2 regions of the Gordonia sp. IITR100 genome follow, and region 2 is predicted to be linked to the other one. Evidence: predicted binding sites of a transcription regulator. Region 2 holds the regulator's gene; the other holds the start of a gene.
The links. Region 2 encodes LexA, which represses DNA repair genes until DNA is damaged. Its sites were predicted from a motif close to CGAACANNTGTTCG; they were not measured.
Positions count from the first base shown of each region.

Region 1: the regulator LexA is predicted to act here: its motif matches at 5,343-5,356, upstream of B1818_RS17730 (HNH endonuclease signature motif containing protein).

Region 1 covers NZ_MVKV01000014.1:62,848-72,099, forward strand. Annotated here, with positions in the region: gene B1818_RS17695 (VWA domain-containing protein) at 1-416, opposite strand, end outside; tRNA gene B1818_RS17700 (tRNA-Lys) at 532-607, opposite strand; tRNA gene B1818_RS17705 (tRNA-Glu) at 790-862, shown strand; tRNA gene B1818_RS17710 (tRNA-Asp) at 910-986, shown strand; tRNA gene B1818_RS17715 (tRNA-Phe) at 1,020-1,096, shown strand; gene B1818_RS17725 (PE-PPE domain-containing protein) at 1,973-3,460, opposite strand; gene B1818_RS17730 (HNH endonuclease signature motif containing protein) at 3,621-5,336, opposite strand; gene B1818_RS17735 (hypothetical protein) at 5,908-6,954, shown strand; gene B1818_RS17740 (CoA pyrophosphatase) at 6,951-7,553, shown strand; gene B1818_RS17745 (BTAD domain-containing putative transcriptional regulator) at 7,558-9,252, opposite strand, start outside.
Region 2 covers NZ_MVKV01000003.1:161,888-171,139, forward strand. Annotated here, with positions in the region: gene B1818_RS07160 (1-phosphofructokinase family hexose kinase) at 56-1,021, opposite strand; gene B1818_RS07165 (DeoR/GlpR family DNA-binding transcription regulator) at 1,018-1,788, opposite strand; gene B1818_RS07170 (phosphoenolpyruvate--protein phosphotransferase) at 1,937-3,646, shown strand; gene lexA (transcriptional repressor LexA) at 3,624-4,328, opposite strand; gene B1818_RS07180 (LysM peptidoglycan-binding domain-containing protein) at 4,553-5,092, shown strand; gene nrdR (transcriptional regulator NrdR) at 5,192-5,692, shown strand; gene hrpA (ATP-dependent RNA helicase HrpA) at 5,666-9,252, opposite strand, start outside.

The DNA of each region.
Region 1 (9,252 bases), on a different contig from region 2:
GCCTTCGACAACGGGGTCCATCCCTGGGCCTCGACACCGGCGATGGCTTCGGCTGCCGCCCCCTTGTCTACGGGTGCCAGATCCATGATCGTCGTGACGTCCTGGCAGCCGGCCGCCTGGCGCGTCGTCTTCGCGTTGAGTGTGTTCCCGTAGGCGACGAGTCCGAACGGTGTGCCGTCGGGGAGGCCCGTCGCAAAATCCGTCACGGCGGCGCGTGCAGCGTCGATGCGGGGGCCGGGAGCGTCGGCAGTCAGCATCGACTCTGATCCGTCGAGCACGACGACCACCGGGGAAGAATCGGCAGACGCGGTCGTGCTCTCCGACGGGGAGCTCGGGCTGCCTTCGCCCGACGTGCTACATGCGGCCACAAGGAGACAGAGGATGGCCAGCGAGCCCAGCCGGGCGGATAGCGTCACCAGCGGATAGTAGGTAGTCGACGGCCTCGCCGGAACCTTCACCGGCCGAGTTCACCCGATCGGGTGACACTCGGTTCTCCTGTGCCGCAGCGCGCTTCGCGCGAGACGTCGGTGCTGGTGCCCCCACCAGGGCTCGAACCTGGGACCTGCGGATTAAAAGTCCGTAGCTCTACCAACTGAGCTATAGGGGCAGGGCCCCGGCGAGCCGGGGCGTCGATGAGTTTACAACGTGTGCAGACGGTGCGAACGTGACCCTCGGTGTGCGTGTCGTCGAACTGGTCGCGATGCTTCGTTTATGGGTCTGACCAGTCGATTTGTGGTTTGCGCGAGACCTGTCATAAGCTATGCGAGCTCCCAACGGAGAACACGACCGGCCCCCTTCGTCTAGCGGCCTAGGACGCCGCCCTTTCAAGGCGGTAGCGCGGGTTCGAATCCCGTAGGGGGTACGCCTGCGCGGCACTCGGTAACGAGGACCGCGCAGATAATTTAACAAGGCCCTGTGGCGCAGTTGGTTAGCGCGCCGCCCTGTCACGGCGGAGGTCGCGGGTTCGAGTCCCGTCAGGGTCGCCAAAGGTTTCGGTTCATCGTCAACCGGTACCTTCCGGCCAGGTAGCTCAGTTGGTACGAGCGTCCGCCTGAAAAGCGGAAGGTCGTCGGTTCGATCCCGACTCTGGCCACCACAACGATCCCCAGCAGTCTGAGACTGCTGGGGATTCTTTGTTTGGTGGAGACCCGCATGTGGGCCTCGTCTGGAGGAATCGTTCGTTGTGGTCTAGATCGCAACGACGACAACCGATTCCGCCGAACGGACGACGCGTGGCTTGATGCACGATGCCGCTGACATTGGCATGATGGGTCCGGTGAACGCGATACCGGGGGGTACGCCGCGTCTACCCTCACAAAACAGATTCCCGGAACAGCCCGACAACGGGTCGGCACGGCATGCTGCCGATTCCATCCCACCGACATACCGGTACGAGTACAAGGACCCGTACGCGCCCATGTCCGCCGCCAAACAGGTGGCGCTGGGATGCGCGATCTCCCTGGTGCTCATCGCCTTTGCGGTCGCAGCGTTTCTCATCGGGCAGGGGTGAGGGTTTCGATGTAGGTCGCCAAGTGGCTTCGACTCGGCTCCTCGCCTAGCGGCTCGGTGCCGGCTCAACCAGCAGTGTGAGGGGCGGCTCGGTGCCGGCTCAACCAGCAGTGGGGTCGGTGTCGGCTCAACCAGCAGTGGGGTCGGTGTCGGCTCAACCAGCAGCGTGAGGGGCGGCTCGGTGCCGGCTCAACCAGCAGTGGTGTCGGTGTCGGCTCAACCAGCAGTGGTGTCGGTGTCGGCTCAACCAGCAGTGGGGTCTAACCAGCGATGGGCGGGCGTAGGCTCAGCCAGCGTGGTGTGCAGGCTCGGCCAACGGAGGGCGGCGCTGAGCCGAGGGGGTGATGCTCGGCCCAGCGCCGGACTTGTCGGCGGCTCCACCGAGGGGCGGGGGAGTCGACGCGACCGCGGAGTGGCTCGGCTGGGTATCTGAATACTGCTGTTGTAGAGCAATTTTCAGCTGTCAGGCTGCCGCACCGGACTCCCCGTCACTTGAGTCGGACGAGGTGCTCGTGTCGTCGGCAGTGTCCGCTTCAGGCCCGTCCGATGAATCCGCGTCGGTCGTCGACGCGTCGGCGTCAACGCTCGAGTAGGCGGGCTCGGATTCGGCAGGTTCAACGCTGGTGGGGTCGGGGTCGGCCGAATGCCGTCCGCTGCCGGTGAGCCGGTGTCGTCCGCCCTCGGTCGGGGTCGATTCAGTCGTTGCTTCCGAGTCGACGACCTCGGGGGCGCGATGGCGTCCTCCCGATGGCACCTCGCCGTCGGGCTCGAACGCGTCCACACTCGGAACTGATAGCGGCTCGACGAGATCATCGGCTGGATCCCCGAGGCGGGCGGTGACCGGGACGTCGTCTGAGGGCGAGGATTCCACCGGCACCGCGGCGTTCGAGGCGGTCGGCGTGACCAGAGGATAGAAGGCGTTGTTGACCGCGTCCCACCGCTCGAGATCGTCCTCACTCGGCTCGATACCCACCGCGTCGTTGAGGATCATCGCGACCAGCGTGAGCGGGTGGTGTTTCGGCTGATAGACGACGTACGTCGTATTGCCGTCGCGGCTTTTCATCGTCGTCGGCGCTGTGGTGTAGTCGATGAGGTTGCCGTAGTTCTCTTCGCCCAGGCCCGAATGGATCGCGATGAAGCCGGCCGCGTTGACGAGCAGCGAACTCACCGGCCGGAGCGTTCGCCACTGGAAGTTGGCAACCGGATCGCCGACCACGATGACGGAAACCACGGGGAGATCGTCGCCGGTGTCGCCGGGATCGCGCGCTCCGTTGCTCTCGGCGCCGAATAGTTCGAACACTGAACCGACGACGTTGTTGTCGGCCCACGCCTTCAGGCCCCACGGGCTCCGCGGGTCGGAGATGAGCAGGATCGTCGAGTTGTCGACGTCGATCCCGTTGGGCTGACCGACCGCGATCTCCGCAGCATTGCCCAGGGCTTCGGCGCCTTGCGAGTAACCGGTGTAGACGATGTACGGCTGCCCCTCGGTCTGCTCCGCGAACGCCCGCATGACTGTGAGGTTGTTTTCGACGGCGACATCCCGAGAAGCGTCGTAACTCGGGGCGAAGATCGGCAGGATCGCACCGGACCGGCCCGAGACAATCGGGCCGAGCGCTTCGGGATACTCGATCACCAAGACCTGACGGCCGGCACGCAGACCCTTGATACGTGGGAACAAGGTTCCGTCGTCGGTTCCCGGCGTCACCACCACGATCGTGTTCCCGTCGACATGCGGGAACGTCGTCGACAGCCAGTCCGGACCGAGCCCGTCGTCGGGTTCCGCGGGGCGGAACACGCCGTCGTCGTTCAGTTCCTCGATGGTGGCCAGGGTCTCGGCCGAAATCACCGGCGCGGCCGACGCGGTTGTGGGCAGTGCAGTCGGTACGACCATGCCGAGGCACAGCGCGCAACCCACCGTGGACGCGCGCAGCGTCCGTCGAAATCCGTTCATGTCTTCCCGCCCTTGCCCCCGCCGCCGACCTGATCACCGGCCATTGGCATGTTTGATTCGATCTCTACGATCGTGAAACCAGGTCAATTGTTCGCAGCCGCAAGGAAAAAGGACAAGTTACCGGCGAGTTTTCACCCGATCAGGGGAACGCTCGTGTTTGTCAGAACGGGGGTGGGTCGATGCGGTCGAGTTCTTCGCGGGCTCGTTTGTTTCGGGCGCGTTCTTGTCGCCGGCGGGCCAGTTTGGCGTCCAGTCGGCTGTGTGTGCGCTCCGGATTGTCGGAGGCGATGACGCGTGGGGTGGGTGGGGCTTGGGCGGCTTGTTCGAACCGGATCCGCCGAAGGTTCGGGAAGGTGTCTTCGAGGGTTTCGGCGTCGCCGGGCAGGGTGACCCCTTCGGGGGTTTCGTATTCGGTGACCAGGCGTCCGTCGTCGTCGCGGTATTGCACATCGACCCAGTCCCCGTGGGTTTTGAACAGGTGACCGGGGCGGCATTTGGTGTTGAGGTTCTCACTCGACGTCGCCCCACCGCGGGAAGGGTCGGTGTGGTCGTATTCGGTGACGTGGTCGAGATCGCACGCGAATGCCGAACGGGTGCAGCCGGGTTCGGTGCAGTATCCGTCCCGCACTCGCACGAAGTCGGCGCACGACGTGGTGGGCCGGTATCCGTTGCCGGGGTGGGTGGCCGGGTAGACCACTGCGACACTCGCGGTGGTCTCGACGGGTCGATCGGGTTCGTCTGCGTCGGTGTCGTTTTCGCCGTGTGCGCCGGTCGTGGCGGCGTCGGCTCGGGTGTCCTCGGCTGGTGCCGGGCGCTGGGCGGTCCGCCGCTGGTCGGCGTCGTTGGTGCTGGGGGCGACGTAGGTGGGTTGGGTGCGGGCGGGGGTGACCGGGGACAGCGTGGCGTCGGGGCGGGCGGCGAGGTCACGGACGTGTTCGTCGCTGATGATGCCGTGTTCGTCGAGGAACCCGACCCCGGGTGCCCCGGCCAGGGTCGCGGCATCGGTCACCACATGGATCACGATCTCGGCGCGGACCGCGTCGAGGACGCTCTGTGGGTCTGGGATGTCGGCAGTGCACGGCTGTTCATCGTCGCACTGGCAGTCGAAGCTGGTGCGGGTCAGCAGCGCGAACATCGCATCGGATCGTCGTATCCCCTGGGTGCGGGCATCCCGCTTGCAGACCGTGTCGGCGAGGATGGCGACGGCTTTGGCCGAGATCCGCACGTTTTCCGCCGACATCACGGCGGTGAGTTCGGCGGTGCCGTCGGGCAGTTCGTGGGTCCACACCCCACGTTGATCCATCGCGTCTTGGCGGCGTTGGCGTACCGCGTCGGGGTCGTGGCGAAAGACGAGGCGGTCGACCATGTCCCGCAGCCGCGCCCGATCCCACACACCTGTGCGGCGACGCACAGTGTCGGCGATCTCGGCATCCAACGCGGGGGTGATGGGGTCGTCGGTGGGGATCAGTTCGGTGCGGGAGATGATCAGCCGGATCTGCCACTGCGACAGGACCCCGTCACGCAGGGTGTCAGCTACCTCGGGGAGCCGGTCGCGCAGCGCGATCGCCTCATCGATCAGGGTTTCGGCGTGGCGGCGGGACACCCCGGCCTGGCGGGCGATGCGGGCCGCGCAATCGGCGTGGCCGTCCATGACGAACCCGGACGCGCTGGTGGTGATCAGGCGGTCGGTCATCGCCGCGATCGTCTGATACTGGTGCCAGGCGAGGTAGGACTCGCCGCGCCGGGTGGCGTCGAGGCCGGCCATCAACGACACCATGTCGGTCTCTGCGGCGTGGGCAGGGTCGACTCCGGCGATGTACTCGCCCGGTAGATCGGTCCACGCCTTCACCACGCCCCTCGACGCCTCTTCTGTCACCCGCTGCGACCAGGTGATCCGTTGAAAAACAATGTAAACCCGGCCACCGACAAGTCCGGTTGAGTCTCCACAGGAGTGACATCGTTGTCGACGAAATAAATTCTGGGCGTTGCGGTATGGTGCCGTCCGGGTTGTCGATGGCTGAGATCGTCGGGTCGCCGAGTGGTTTCGACACGGCGACTCGCCTAGCGGCTCGTTGCCGGCTCAACCAGCGGAGGGGGCGCCGGCTCAATTAGCGGGGGTGGGCGACTCGCCTAGCGGCTCGTTGCCGGCTCAACCAGCGGGGGGTTCCGGCTCAACGAGCGGAGGGAAGGGGTGGTCGCCAGGTGGCTTCGACACGGCGATTCGCCTAGCGGCTCGTTGCCGGCTCAACCAGCGGAGGGGCGCCGGCTCAACCGGCGGGGGACGGCGCCGGCTCAACCAGCGGAGGGGGCGCCGGCTCGACCGGCGGAGGGGGCGCCCCGGCTCAACCAGCGGAGGGTGCCGGCGCGACCAGCGGCAACGGCGCAATCGTGCCGCTTCCGTTCGTCGGACCGGCCATACTCATTCGATGAGAACTCGCACGACCAGGGTGGTCGTCCGCAGCGTGTACGGTACCGCCGCCGTCGAGTGGTTCTTGATCCTCGCGATCGCGACGATCATCGTCACGCGCCTGTATCTGCATCTCACCGGGTATCCGCAGGTCGGAAGCGGAACACTGCACATCGCGCACGCGCTGTGGGGTGGCGCGCTGATGATGCTGGCGCTCATCACCGGATGGCTGTTCCTCGGGGCGACGGCGCGGATCATCGCGATCGTGCTGGGCGGTATAGGTTTCGGGTTGTTTCTCGACGAGGTCGGCAAGTTCGTCACCCGCTCCAACGACTACTTCTACGGGCCGTCGGCGGAGATCATGTACGTGCTCGTCGTGATGATCCTGTTGATCAGCCGCGTCGTTCGGGATGTCAAGCGGCCCACCGGCGCCGAGGCGCTCGCCAATGCGGCGGTCATCGCGGCCGACGGTGTCGCGCACGGGCTTCCGGAACGTCGTCGACGCCAGGCCGAAGAGTTTCTCGTGGTGGCCGAGGGCAAGGGGCTCGACGTCGAGACGATCGGTCACATCCGAGCGCTCCTCGAATCCAGCGAGGGTACGCCGGACCGGTTGATGCGACTCCGGGACCGGGCGGTTGCCCTGATCCCGGACTTCTTCCGCAGTCCCCGATGGATTCCGGTCGTCGGGTGGGGGTTGGTCATCGCGTCCGCACTCACCGTCATCGTCGGCGTGCTGAGCTTCTACTTCTCCGGAGACCGCAGCGAAGAACTCGACATCTACATCGAACTCACCGGCAGCACGCCCGCCACCTGGATTCTGTTGATCAGCGGGATCGCGACACTCGCCCTGGCGCTTCCGGCGATGGTCGCGCGCCGGCGCGGTGTGGAGCCGGCCGGGCCGCTACGAGGGCTGCGTATCGCCGCCCTGGTGTTCATGTTGTCGAACGCTCTCGTCGACTTCGCGCTCGAGGGCTTCGGTGCCCTGTTCAACCTCGCCCTGGGCTTGTTCGCCCTCAGCATCGTGAGTTACCATCTCGCGCAGGCGTCCGTCGCGTCGGACGGCAGTCGTGATCAACTGAGGGTGTGACTCATCTCGATCGGACTGTGGCTGCCGCGCGTGTCGAGGGCTTCGACCGGCGGACCGCGGACGTCCCGGGCGCACGGGCCGCCTCGGTCGTCCTCGCGGTAGCGGAGAAGGACGGCCGTCAGGGGATCTGGCTGTGCAAGCGTCCCACGACGATGCGACGCCACGCCGCCCAATTCGCACTCCCCGGTGGCCGGCTCGACCCCGGCGAGGACCACATCACGGCGGGCCTGCGCGAACTCGACGAGGAACTCGGCATCCAGCTGCCGCCGAGCTCGGTGCTCGGGGCGCTCGACGACTATCCGACGCGCTCGGGTTTCGTGATCACCCCGATCGTCTGCTGGGCCGAGGAATACCAGGAGCCGACGCCCAACCCCGACGAGGTGGCGCTGCTGTTCTTCGTCACCTTCTCCGAACTGCTCGTCGAACCGCGGTTCCTCACGATCCCGCAGTCCGATCTCCCGGTCATCCAGTTGCCCATCGTCGGCTCCCTCGTCCACGCCCCGACAGCCGCGGTGATCTACCAGTTCGCCGAGGTGGTCCTGCGGAACCGGCAGACACGGGTCGACGGCTTCGAGCAGCCGGTCTTTGCCTGGAAATAGCCGCTCAGCCGGCGACGAGTCGCTGCTCGGCCCGACGCACGTAGGGCCGGGCTCCCGTGTCGCGGGCCACCCGGACGGCATCCTGCAGGTCGGCGGTTCCATCCAGCCCGACGACCTCGCGTGCGGTTCCGCGGTACAGCGTCGCGGGTCCCAGACACACGAGTCCGGGCCATTGCACCACCAGGCCCGACGACCAGTCGGCGGCGAACGGCTCGATGCGGCGGCAGATCTCACCAGCGGCGTCGCGGTGACGGGAATCGCGAGACACCGCGTAGAGCGTCTCGACGAGCAGTGGAACGCGCGCCACCACGCGCGAACCGGCCCACTGGTCGACGTCCGCGGTCAGCTCCGTCGCGAGTTCGAGGGCACGGTCGAGGTCGCCGCTCTCGGCGGCGCCCAGTGCGATCACCAGGGTGAAATCCTCGTCCACCTCTTCCGCGAGGGCGTCGAACGGCGGCAACGCGGAGGCGAGCTCGCCGCGGTGCCACGCGGCGATCGACGCGCTGGTCGCCATCGACGACTCGGCGAGAAGTCGTGCACGGTCGGACAGCCCGCCGACCGTCGCAGCGAACGTCTCGGTCAGTGCCGTGCTGGTGTCGTAGTCGCCACGTAACAGCGCGATCATCACCTGCCACCACAACTGCATCGTCTCCACATCGGTACCGCCGATACGTTCGGCGAGCCGGGTGAACTCGGTGGACAGGCGTCGCGCCAGACGCAGATCAGCCGCCTCCAACGCGCAGACACGTTGCAGATGCAGCGCGGTGGCGCGTTTGTGGAGGTCGCCGGCCGACAGTTCGTAGAGCTCCCGGGCGATCTTGCGTCGATCCGCCAGACGGTCGGGAACCCACCGGACGAGGAACTCGGCGAGGTCGATCTCGAAATCCACGGCACCGCTGTCGTGGACGACACGTGCGGCACCGAGATGGTCGTCGGCGCCCGGCAAGCCGAGGACGGTCAACCGGGCTGCCTCCGATGCGTGAAGGCGCGCAACCACTTCGGGGTCCAGGGCCTCGCCGTGCGTCAGTGCCTCGCGGGCGAGAGCGGCATGGTCGGTCTGGACGACGCCGTAACCGGACCAGTAGCCGGCGACCCCGTTCGGTGCCGACAGCAGTGCGGTCTCGGCGAGCGCGGGCCAATCCCGCGTCAGCCGACTCACCGTCGCCGCCGATTCGAAAGAGTCCGCAGCCGAATCGAACTCCCCGATGCGCAGCGCGGCGGTGCCGGCGATCCGGCGCAATTCGACGGTCGAGTCGGGGTCGAGTCCGGGCAGACCGAGCCCACGTCGTGCCAGGTCGAGCGCACGATGATCGGCCGTTGCCGAGAGTGCGCGGTGAGCCGCCCCGATGCATGTGCGAGCGGCGACGGCGGTCGAGTCCTCGTCGACGGCGCACTCGACGCGGTGCACGGCCAGTGACTCGAGATCGTCGGGACGCACCGCTTCGAACGCAGCGGCGAGCCGCGCGTGCGCCTCGATCCGTTGCTCGCGCGAGAGGTGGTCGGCGAGACCCTTCGTGACGCTCGCAAGCTCGCTCCTCAGGGGGCTGGTGGTGACGCTCGCAAGCTCGCTCCTCAGGGGGCTGATGAGCCCGCTGCGGACTGCCTCGCCGGCCACGCCCTGACCGAGGGTGCGGGCCACCTCGGTGAACACATCGTCGGGGAGATCGCCGCCTGCGATCGCCACGGCCGTGACCAGCGC
Region 2 (9,252 bases):
GGTGCTGGATGGGTGCGGTGTTGGATGGATGTGAGGACCCGCCGGGACGGTGCCGTCAGGTCATGCGCGCGGCTCCCGACAGTTCGGTCACCCGCACGCCGGGGAGGTCGAGGTGGTCGGGCGTGGGGGCCTGGGTGCCGGCGAGCGATGCCGCCGCCGCGCCGTACGCCACGGCCGACCGGAGGCAGTCGGCGGGCGCGGCCCCGGTGCTCTGCGCGATGAGGTAGCCGGCCAGTGACGAGTCGCCGGCGCCGACGGTGCTGCGGGGGACGATCGGCGGCGGGGTCGCCGACCACACGCCGGATGCGGTGACCAACACGGCCCCGACGGCGCCGAGGGTGGCGAGGACGTTGCCCCCGATCTGCTCGGCGATGGTCGTAGCGGCGTCGATGACCGGTCCGAGATCGTTGCGCGCGAGTGCTTCTCGGAGCTGTCCGGGGTCGGCTCCGGTCAGTTCGGCGAGCTCGTCCTCGTTGGGCTTGATCAGGTCGACGCGACCGGTGACGCTGGCACGGAGGGGAGCGCCCGAGGTGTCCACCGCGACCCGGCATCCGGCGAGGACGAGGTCGTCGGCGATCGAGCGGTACCAGTCGTCGGGGACGCCAGGAGGCAGCGAACCGCAGAGGGTGACCCACTGCGCGGAGCCGGCGTGCTCACGGATCAGCCCGACTAGCGCCTCGCGATCCGGGCCCGTCAAGGTGACGCCCGGTGCGTTGATCTTGGTGGTCGTCCCGTCGGATTCGGCGATGGTGATGTTGGACCGGACCTCGCCCTCGACCGGCACGGCGTCGTAGGGGAGTGCGAGGTCGTCGAGTGCGGCCCGCAACGGGTCGCCCGGCCGCGCCGGGAGCAGTGCGCGGGTGGCCAGGCCCGCGGCCGCGACGACCCGGGCCACGTTGACGCCCTTGCCGCCCGGCTCGGTGCGGACCACGCCGGCGCGCTGCACCTCGCCGCGGGCGAGCGGTGCGCCGAGTTCGAGGGTGCGGTCGAGACTCGGGTTGGCGGTGACGGTGACGATCATGCGATCACGACCTCGACGCCACGCGCGGACAGGGCCGCCGAATAGGCCGGGTCGATCCCGGAGTCGGTGATGAGGACGTCGACGTCGTCGAGTCCGGCGAAGGAGGTGAGGTCCTCGCGGTCCATCTTCGAGCTGTCGGCAAGGACTACGACCCGTTGCGCGGCTGCGACCATCGCCGCCTTGACCGCGGCCTCGTCCGGGTCGGGTGTCGACAACCCGTGGGCCTCGCTCAGGCCGTTCGTCCCGATGAAGGCGGTGGTCACGCGCAGTCGGCGAAGCGCGTCCACGGTGTCGACGCCCACGGTCGCCTGGGTGAGACCGCGTACGCGTCCGCCGAGGGCATGGAGACCGTCGGGATGGGTTCCCGCGAGCAGGCCGGCGATGGGCAGGCTGTTGGTGAACAGGGTGAGCCTCCGATCGGGAGCGGTCGCCTCGGCCGCGCGGTAGGTGGTGGTGCCGGCGTCGAAGAGCACCGAGCCGCCGTCGGGCGGCAGGAACCGGATGGCCGCCCGGCCGATCGCGGTCTTCTGCTCGATCTGGCTCGACTCCCGTTCGTCGATCCCGAGCTCGCCGAGGGTGCGCATGATCTCGGCGCGCACGGCGCCGCCGTGGACCCGCTGGAGATGTCCGGCGCGTTCCAGTACCGCGAGATCGCGTCGGACGGTCTCGCTGGTGACGTCGAATTTCTCGGCGAGCGCGGCCACGGATGCCCGCCCCGCGAGGCGCACCTCGTCGACGATCGCCTGTTGTCTCTCCTCGGCGTACACACCGCTCCGATCTCCGGTTTCGACCACCCGCTTGTTGAGGCGTGTGGGATTGGATGTTGTAGTAATTGTGTTTACGCCTGTTTGTGTTGACAAGTCAAGCACTTTTTGTAACGGTGGTCACATCGATAGTCGAGTGAGAGGCAAGACGATGGCGCAGATCCTGACGGGAACCCCGGTGGTCGGCGGATTGGCCCACGGTCCCGCGCTGTGGCCGGGCGAGCGACCCGACCACTCGCCGGAGAAGCTCGGCGTCGGTGTGGAGATCGCCGAGGAACGGCGCGCCGACGAGGTCTCGCGCTTCGCCACCGCGGCCGGCGCCGTCGCGGCGCGGCTGCGCACGCGCGCGTCGCAGAACACCGGGGTGACGGCCGAGGTGCTCGCCGCGACGGCGGGCCTGGCCGAGGACCGCGGCTGGATCGGTGCCGCGACCGCGCTCATCGGCAAGGGCGCCCCCGCCGAGGCCGCTGCCGTCGCGGCCACCGAACAGTTCGCGGCGGTGTTCACCAAGCTCGGCGGACTGATGGCCGAGCGGGTCACCGATCTCAACGACGTGCGCGACCGGGTCCTCGCCGAACTGCTCGGCCTACCCGAACCTGGTGTGCCCACTCCGGAGGTGCCGTCGGTCCTGCTCGCCGACGACCTCGCGCCCGCCGACACCGCGGGCCTCGACCCCACGAGCACCATCGCCCTCGTCACCCGCCTCGGCGGACCGACCAGCCACACCGCGATCATCGCGCGCCAGCTGGGGATCCCGTGCGTGGTGGCGGTGGCCGACCTGGACGAGATCGAGCCCGGCACAACCGTTCTCGTCGACGGCAGCACCGGGCGAATCGAGGTGGAGCCCGATGCGGAGGCGGCCCGGGCTCGCGTCGACGAGGATCGGCGGCATGCCGCACTCGTCGCCGGCTGGACCGGTCCGGGGCAGACCGCCGACGGGGTGGCCGTGGCGGTGCTCGCCAACGTCGCCGACGGATCGTCGGCACGCGCCGCGGCCGGGTACCCAGTCGAGGGCGTCGGGCTCTTCCGCACCGAACTCGCGTTCCTCGAGCGTGCCGACGAACCGTCGGTGGACGAGCAGGCCGCGATCTACCGGGAGGTGCTCGATGCGTTCAACGGGCAGAAGGTGGTCATCCGCACCCTCGACGCCGGGTCCGACAAACCGCTCCGGTTCGTGACCCATCCCGACGAATCGAACCCAGCGCTCGGCGTGCGGGGTGATCGGATCGCGCTGGCGCACCCCGAGATCCGCGCGCATCAGCTCGACGCGATCGCGCAGGCCGCGTCGGGGTCGGCCGTCGCGCCGTGGGTCATGGCGCCGATGATCGCCTCGCCGGCGGAGGCGCGCACCTTCGCCGCCGAGGTCCGTGGCCGTGGTCTGGTCGCCGGGGTGATGATCGAGGTGCCCGCGGCGGCGATCCTGGCCGAAGCCGTCCTCGCCGAGGTGGACTTCGTGTCCATCGGCACCAACGATCTGACCCAGTACACGATGGCGGCCGACCGGATGTCGGCCGATCTCGCCGGACTGACCGACCCGTGGCAACCGGCCGTGTTGAGCCTCATCGCGGGAGTCGCGGCAGCGGGCGCACGTCAGGGAAAGCCGGTCGGGGTGTGCGGCGAGGCCGCCGCCGATCCGAACCTCGCCTGCGTGCTCGTCGGTCTCGGCGTCACCTCGCTGTCCAGCGCGCCGGCTGCTGCCGCGGCCGTGGGGGCCCGGCTCGGCGAGGTGTCCGCACCGGACTGCCGGGCCGCCGCCGAGGCCGCCCTGGCCACCTCGGATCCCGCCGCGGCGCGCGAGGCTGCCGCGGCGGTGCTCGACGGTTCGGTCGGCGGAGAGGTCAGACTCGCCGCATCACGGTGACGACCTTGCCGAGGATGACGGCATCGTTGCCCGGGATCGGATCGAACAGTTCGTTGTGCGGCATGAGCCAGACGTTGGGGCCCTGACGCTTGAAGGTCTTCACGGTGGCCTCGCCGTCGATCATGGCCGCGACGATGTCGCCGTTGTCGGCGACGTTCTGCTGCCGGACCACGACCCAGTCGCCGTCGCAGATCGCGGCGTCGATCATCGACTCGCCGACGACGCGCAACAGGAAGAGCGATCCCTCGCCGACCAGCTCACGGGGCAGCGGGAAGACGTCCTCGACGGCCTCCTCGGCCAGGATCGGACCGCCGGCCGCGATACGGCCGAGAACCGGCACGAAGGTCGGCTCGGGAAGCTGGCCGGCCGTCGGGGTGTCCGGCGACGGGGTGTCACTCGGGGCGATGTTGACCGCACGGGGACGGTTCGCGTCGCGCTTGAGCAGCCCCTTGCGTTCCAGCGTCCGCAACTGATGGGCCACCGACGACGTCGAGGCCAGGCCGACCTCGTCGCCGATCTCCCGGATGCTCGGCGGATAACCGCGCTCGCGCACCGAGCGGCGGATCACCTCCAGGACCCCGGCCTGTCGCGGGGTGAGTGAGGCCTCGGCGGCGGCGGCGTCGAACGGGGCCTCGTCGTCGGCGCCCCGCGCTCGGCCGCGCCTATCGCCGGTGTCACTCATGTTCGGTTCCTCTCGTCTTCGGAACGTGCTGGTAGATGGCTTGCGCCGGGTCCGAGCCTAGCGGAGTTCGACCGGCACCTCAAACATTTGTTCGATGTGTCGCGAGACTTTGTCGGGCCGTCGTGCTACAAATTCGAACATCAGTGCATCGAACATCTGATCGATGTTCGAACACCGACCGCGACACCCCGCACGATCCAGACACCAGAACACCGGAGGGCACCATGCGCACCGCCACTCTCGTCGCTCCCGTCCGCACCGACCGTCCCGACGCTGTCCGGCCCCCCACCGACCGCGCCGATCGGGTCCGGACGCGCGCCCCGCTGTCCGACGGCGGCCGGCCGATAGACAACCGGCCGGCCGGCACCCGACCGCGGGGTGCGTCGCCGGTGACCCCGCGGGTGGGCGGTACCCACTGTGGCTCTCCGGTCGGGGTGCGCGGGCGTGGCCCGGTCGGACCCGACGCGGCGGTGTTCCGTCGGCGCCGCCGCACCGCGGTCGCGCTCCTCGCCGGCGTCGGGCTGGCGTTCGTCGTGTGGGTGTTCGGTGTCGTGGGCCAGAACTACTCGGACTCGCTGACCCCGTCCGCCGTGAGTGCCGAGGTCGTCCACGTGCGCTCGGGGGACTCGCTCAGCTCGATCGCCGGCCGGGTGGCACCCGAGATGCCGCGCGAGGTCGTGATCGACGAGATCGTCGCGATGAACGATCTGGGGTCGAGCGCGCTGCAGGTGGGCCAGCCCCTGCTCACCCCCCGGTACCGCTGAGGCCGGGCGGTATCCTCGATGTCACAGGGGCCGGCCGACAAGCGGCGGGGCGCACGCTTCGGGTGCGTTCCAGCGTCCCGCGACCTGCGTGAGGACACGATGCGCTGCCCCTTCTGCAAGAACGACGACACCAAGGTCATCGACTCGCGTGTCGCAGATGAAGGGCAGGCCATCCGCCGCCGTCGCTCCTGTGTGGAGTGCGGTCGCCGGTTCTCGACCGTGGAGAGCGCCGTGCTCGCGGTGGTCAAACGCAACGGCGTGACCGAACCGTTCAGCCGGGAGAAGGTCATGCGCGGCGTGCGGCGAGCCTGTCAGGGCCGCCACGTCGCCGAGGACGCGCTCGCGCAACTCGCCCAGCAGGTCGAGGACACGGTGCGCGCCAGTGGATCGGCCGAGATCCCCAGCAACGAGGTCGGACTCGCCATCCTGGGTCCGCTCCGCGATCTTGACGAGGTGGCGTATCTGCGCTTCGCCTCGGTGTACCGGTCGTTCGACTCGGTGGAGGACTTCCAGCGCGAGATCGACGACCTGAAGGCGGCATCGGGTTCCGGGAGCGCGCTCGCCGAACCCGTGTCAGCCGAGTCGGTCCAGAGCTCGTAGGACCCGTTTCTCCGACACCGGGAACGCGGTACCGAGACGCTGGGCGAACAGCCCCACGCGCAACTCCTCGACGAGCCACTGCGCTTCGTCGTCGACCACCGCCCGCCGGTGCTCGGGTACCTGTTCGATGCGCTGGGCCCACCGTTCGACGACGCGATCGACGGCGGCCACCCCGGCCTGGTCGCGTGCTGCGGACGCGGGTAGTGCCTCCAGACGTGCTTGCGCGCCGTCGAGATAGCGCGGCAGATTCTCCAGGTGGCGTCGCGCGGTGGCCGCCACGAATCCGTCGAACACGAGGTGGGCGACCTGTTCGGCGACGTCGTCGGCAGCCAGCGAACCGGCGTGCCGGTCGATCGCCGCCCGCAGCGGGGCCATCCGTTCGAGGGCCGCGACGGCCAGCGAGAAGTAGTCCGGTGCGGCCGCGGCGACCCGTGGCCGGATCTGTTCGAGCAGCGCCGAGAAGGACTGCGGTGAGCGAACCGCGGCGAGCTCTGCGTCGTCGATGTCGGCGACCGTGTCCCGGGTCGCCCGGCGGGTGCAGTCGGCGAGCAGTGCCTCGATGGTCGAGTACGGGCTCTGGCTCAGGGCGAGTCGTTCGACCGGACTCAGCGAGCCGGCGATCCGCTTGTGCAGCGGAGGTATCGCGAGGTCGAGGAGGGCGACGATCCCTCGTCGCAGGAGGCGATCTCGTGTCTCGGGGCTCGCCGCATCGACGACGACGACGCCCCGCGCGTGGCCCTTCGCATCGGAGACCACGTCGATCGTCGGGTACCGGGTCAGCCGCTGCCCCGCGACATCGACCGTGGTCTGCTCGGCGAGCGAGCCGATCCCGTCTGCGGTCCAGGTCCGATACAGGGTGCGCGACACCGTCTTCGGCGCCGCGGGCGTTCCGGTCTGCTGAAGTTCGGGCAACGAGTCGGCGCGGGAGACGATCCGCCCGGAGTCGTCGGCCACCGCGAAATGCATGCGCAGGTGCGGCGGTACCCGGTGGGTGTCGAAATCGGCTGCGGTCACCCGCATCCCGGTGATCGCGGAGAGCTCGCGCGCCAGCCCGGTGGCCAGCGGCTCTTTGCGCGGGGTGAGCCGGCCGAGCGCGAGTTCGGCGAACCGCTGCGCGGGTGACATGCTCTTGCGCAGCTGTTTCGGTAGCGACTTGACCAGTGCGGTGGCCAGTTCGGCGCGCATGCCCGGTACCGACCAGTCGAAACCGGCCGGTCGGACATGGGGGAGCAGTGCCTGCGGGATCACGACGGTGACGCCGTCGTCGGGTGCGCCCGGTTCGAACCGGTAGCGCAGTTCGAGTCGGGTGTCGCCCTGCTGCCAGGCGCCGGGATAGTCCGTGGGGGCGACGTCGGTGCCTCCCGTGACGTCCTCGGGGCGCAGATCCAGCAAATCGGGTTCGGCACGGCGGGCCTTCTTCCACCAGGTGTCGAAGTGCCGGGCCGAGGTGACGTCGGACGGTAGCCGCTGGTCGTAGAACTCGAAGAGCTGGTCCTCGGTGATCACGAGACCCCGGGTGCGCGTGCGGTTCTCGACGTCCGAGGCGGCCTCGAGAAGCTTGCGATTGCGGTCGAAGAAGGCGTGCTGCGTCCGCCAATCGCCCTCGACGAGAGCGTGCCGGATGAACAGCTCCCGCGAGACCACCGGGTCGATGGGGCCGTAGTCGACGCGCCGGCGGGCGACGAGCGGGACCCCGTAGAGGGTCACGCGTTCGTAGGCCATCGCCGCTCCGCGTCTCGCCGACCAGTGCGGCTCGCTGTGGGTGCGCTTCACCAGATCCCCGGCGAGTTTCTCGGCCCACAGCGGATCGATCCCGGCGACGGTGTGGGCGAACAGGCGCGACGTCTCGAGGACCTCGGCCGCCATGATGAAGGCGGGCGGCTTCTTGGCGAGCGGAGAAGCGGGGAAGATCATCAGCGTGGTGTTGCGCGCACCGGTGAACTCGCGGCCCTCGGTGTTGCGGGCGGCGATGTTGCTGAGCAACCCGGACAGGATGGATCGGTGGACGGCGTCGGCGTCGAGTTCGGTCGGTGCGACCGACCAGTCGAGGTCCTTGACGATCTCGGTCAGCTGCCGATGGAGGTCCTGCCATTCCCGGATGCGCAGGAAGTGGAGGTACTCGCGCTCACACATGCGCCGAAAGCGGCTGGCGGACAACTCCTTGCGCTGTTCGCCGAGGTACCGCCACAGCTCCACGTAGGACAGGAAGTCCGACTGCGGGACGACGAAGCGCCGGTGCTGGGCGTCGGCGGCCTCCCGGTGCTCGGCCGGCCGTTCCCGTGGATCGGGGAGCGACATCGCGGCGGCGATCACGAGAAGGTGGTCGAGACAACCCAGTTCGTGTCCGGCGATGAGCATCCGGGCGACCCGGGGATCGACCGGGATCCGCGACATCGACCGGCCGATCGGGGTCAGTCGCGGGGGCCCGCCCTCGCGCGGGACGGTGATGGCGCCGAGTTCGGTGAGAACACCCATACCGTCGCGGATCGCGCGGTCGTCGGGCGGCTGGACGAACGGGAACTCGGCGATCTCACCCAGTTTCAGCGAGGTCATCTGGAGGATGACCGCCGCGAGGTTGGTGCGCAGGATCTCCGGGTCGGTGAAGGCCGGCCGGGAGTCGAAGTCGTTCTCGCTGTAGAGACGGATGCAGACGCCCGGGGCGACACGACCGCATCGACCGGCCCGCTGCCGGGCACTGGCCTGTGAGACCGGTTCGATGGGAAGACGATTGACCTTGGTCCTGGTCGAGTACCGACTGATACGGGCGGTGCCGGTGTCGATGACGTAGCGGATGCCGGGCACGGTCACCGACGTTTCGGCGACGTTGGTCGCCAGCACGATCCGGCGTCCGTCGGAGGGGGAGAACACCTTCTGCTGCTCGGCGATCGACAGTCGCGCATAGAGCGGCACGATCTCGGCACCGGGCCCCTTGCCGCCGCCGGTTCGTCGACGGAGCGCCTCGGCGGTCTCTCGGATGTCCCGTTCGGTGGGCAGGAACACGAGGATGTCGCCGCGGCCACCGGCCCACAGTTCGTCGACGGCGGCGTCGATGCCCTGGATCTGGTCGAGGTCGGCATGTTCGCCGCCGCCGGCGTCGTCCCCGTCGTCGGGGCGTTCCTGCAGGCTCAGCGGTCGGTACCGGATCTCGACCGGATAGGTGCGTCCGGATACCTCGATGACCGGGACCGAGGTCTTCGGCGTGCTGAAATGCCGTGCGAAGCGCGCCGGTTCGATCGTCGCCGAGGTGATGATCACCTTCAGATCGGGGCGTCGGGGCAGCAGGCGGCGCAGATAGCCGAGGATGAAATCGATGTTGAGGCTGCGCTCGTGGGCCTCGTCGATGATGAGGGTGTCGTAGCGGCGCAGCATGGGGTCGGTGGCGATCTCGCGGAGCAGGATGCCGTCGGTCATGACCCGGACGAGGGTGTCGGCGCCAGACCGGTCGGTGAACCGGACGGAGTAGCCCACCGCGTCGCCGAGTTCGGTGTCGGTCTCGTCGGCGATGCGCTTGGCGACCGAGCTCGCGGCGATGCGCCGGGGCTGGGTGTGCCCGATCGACC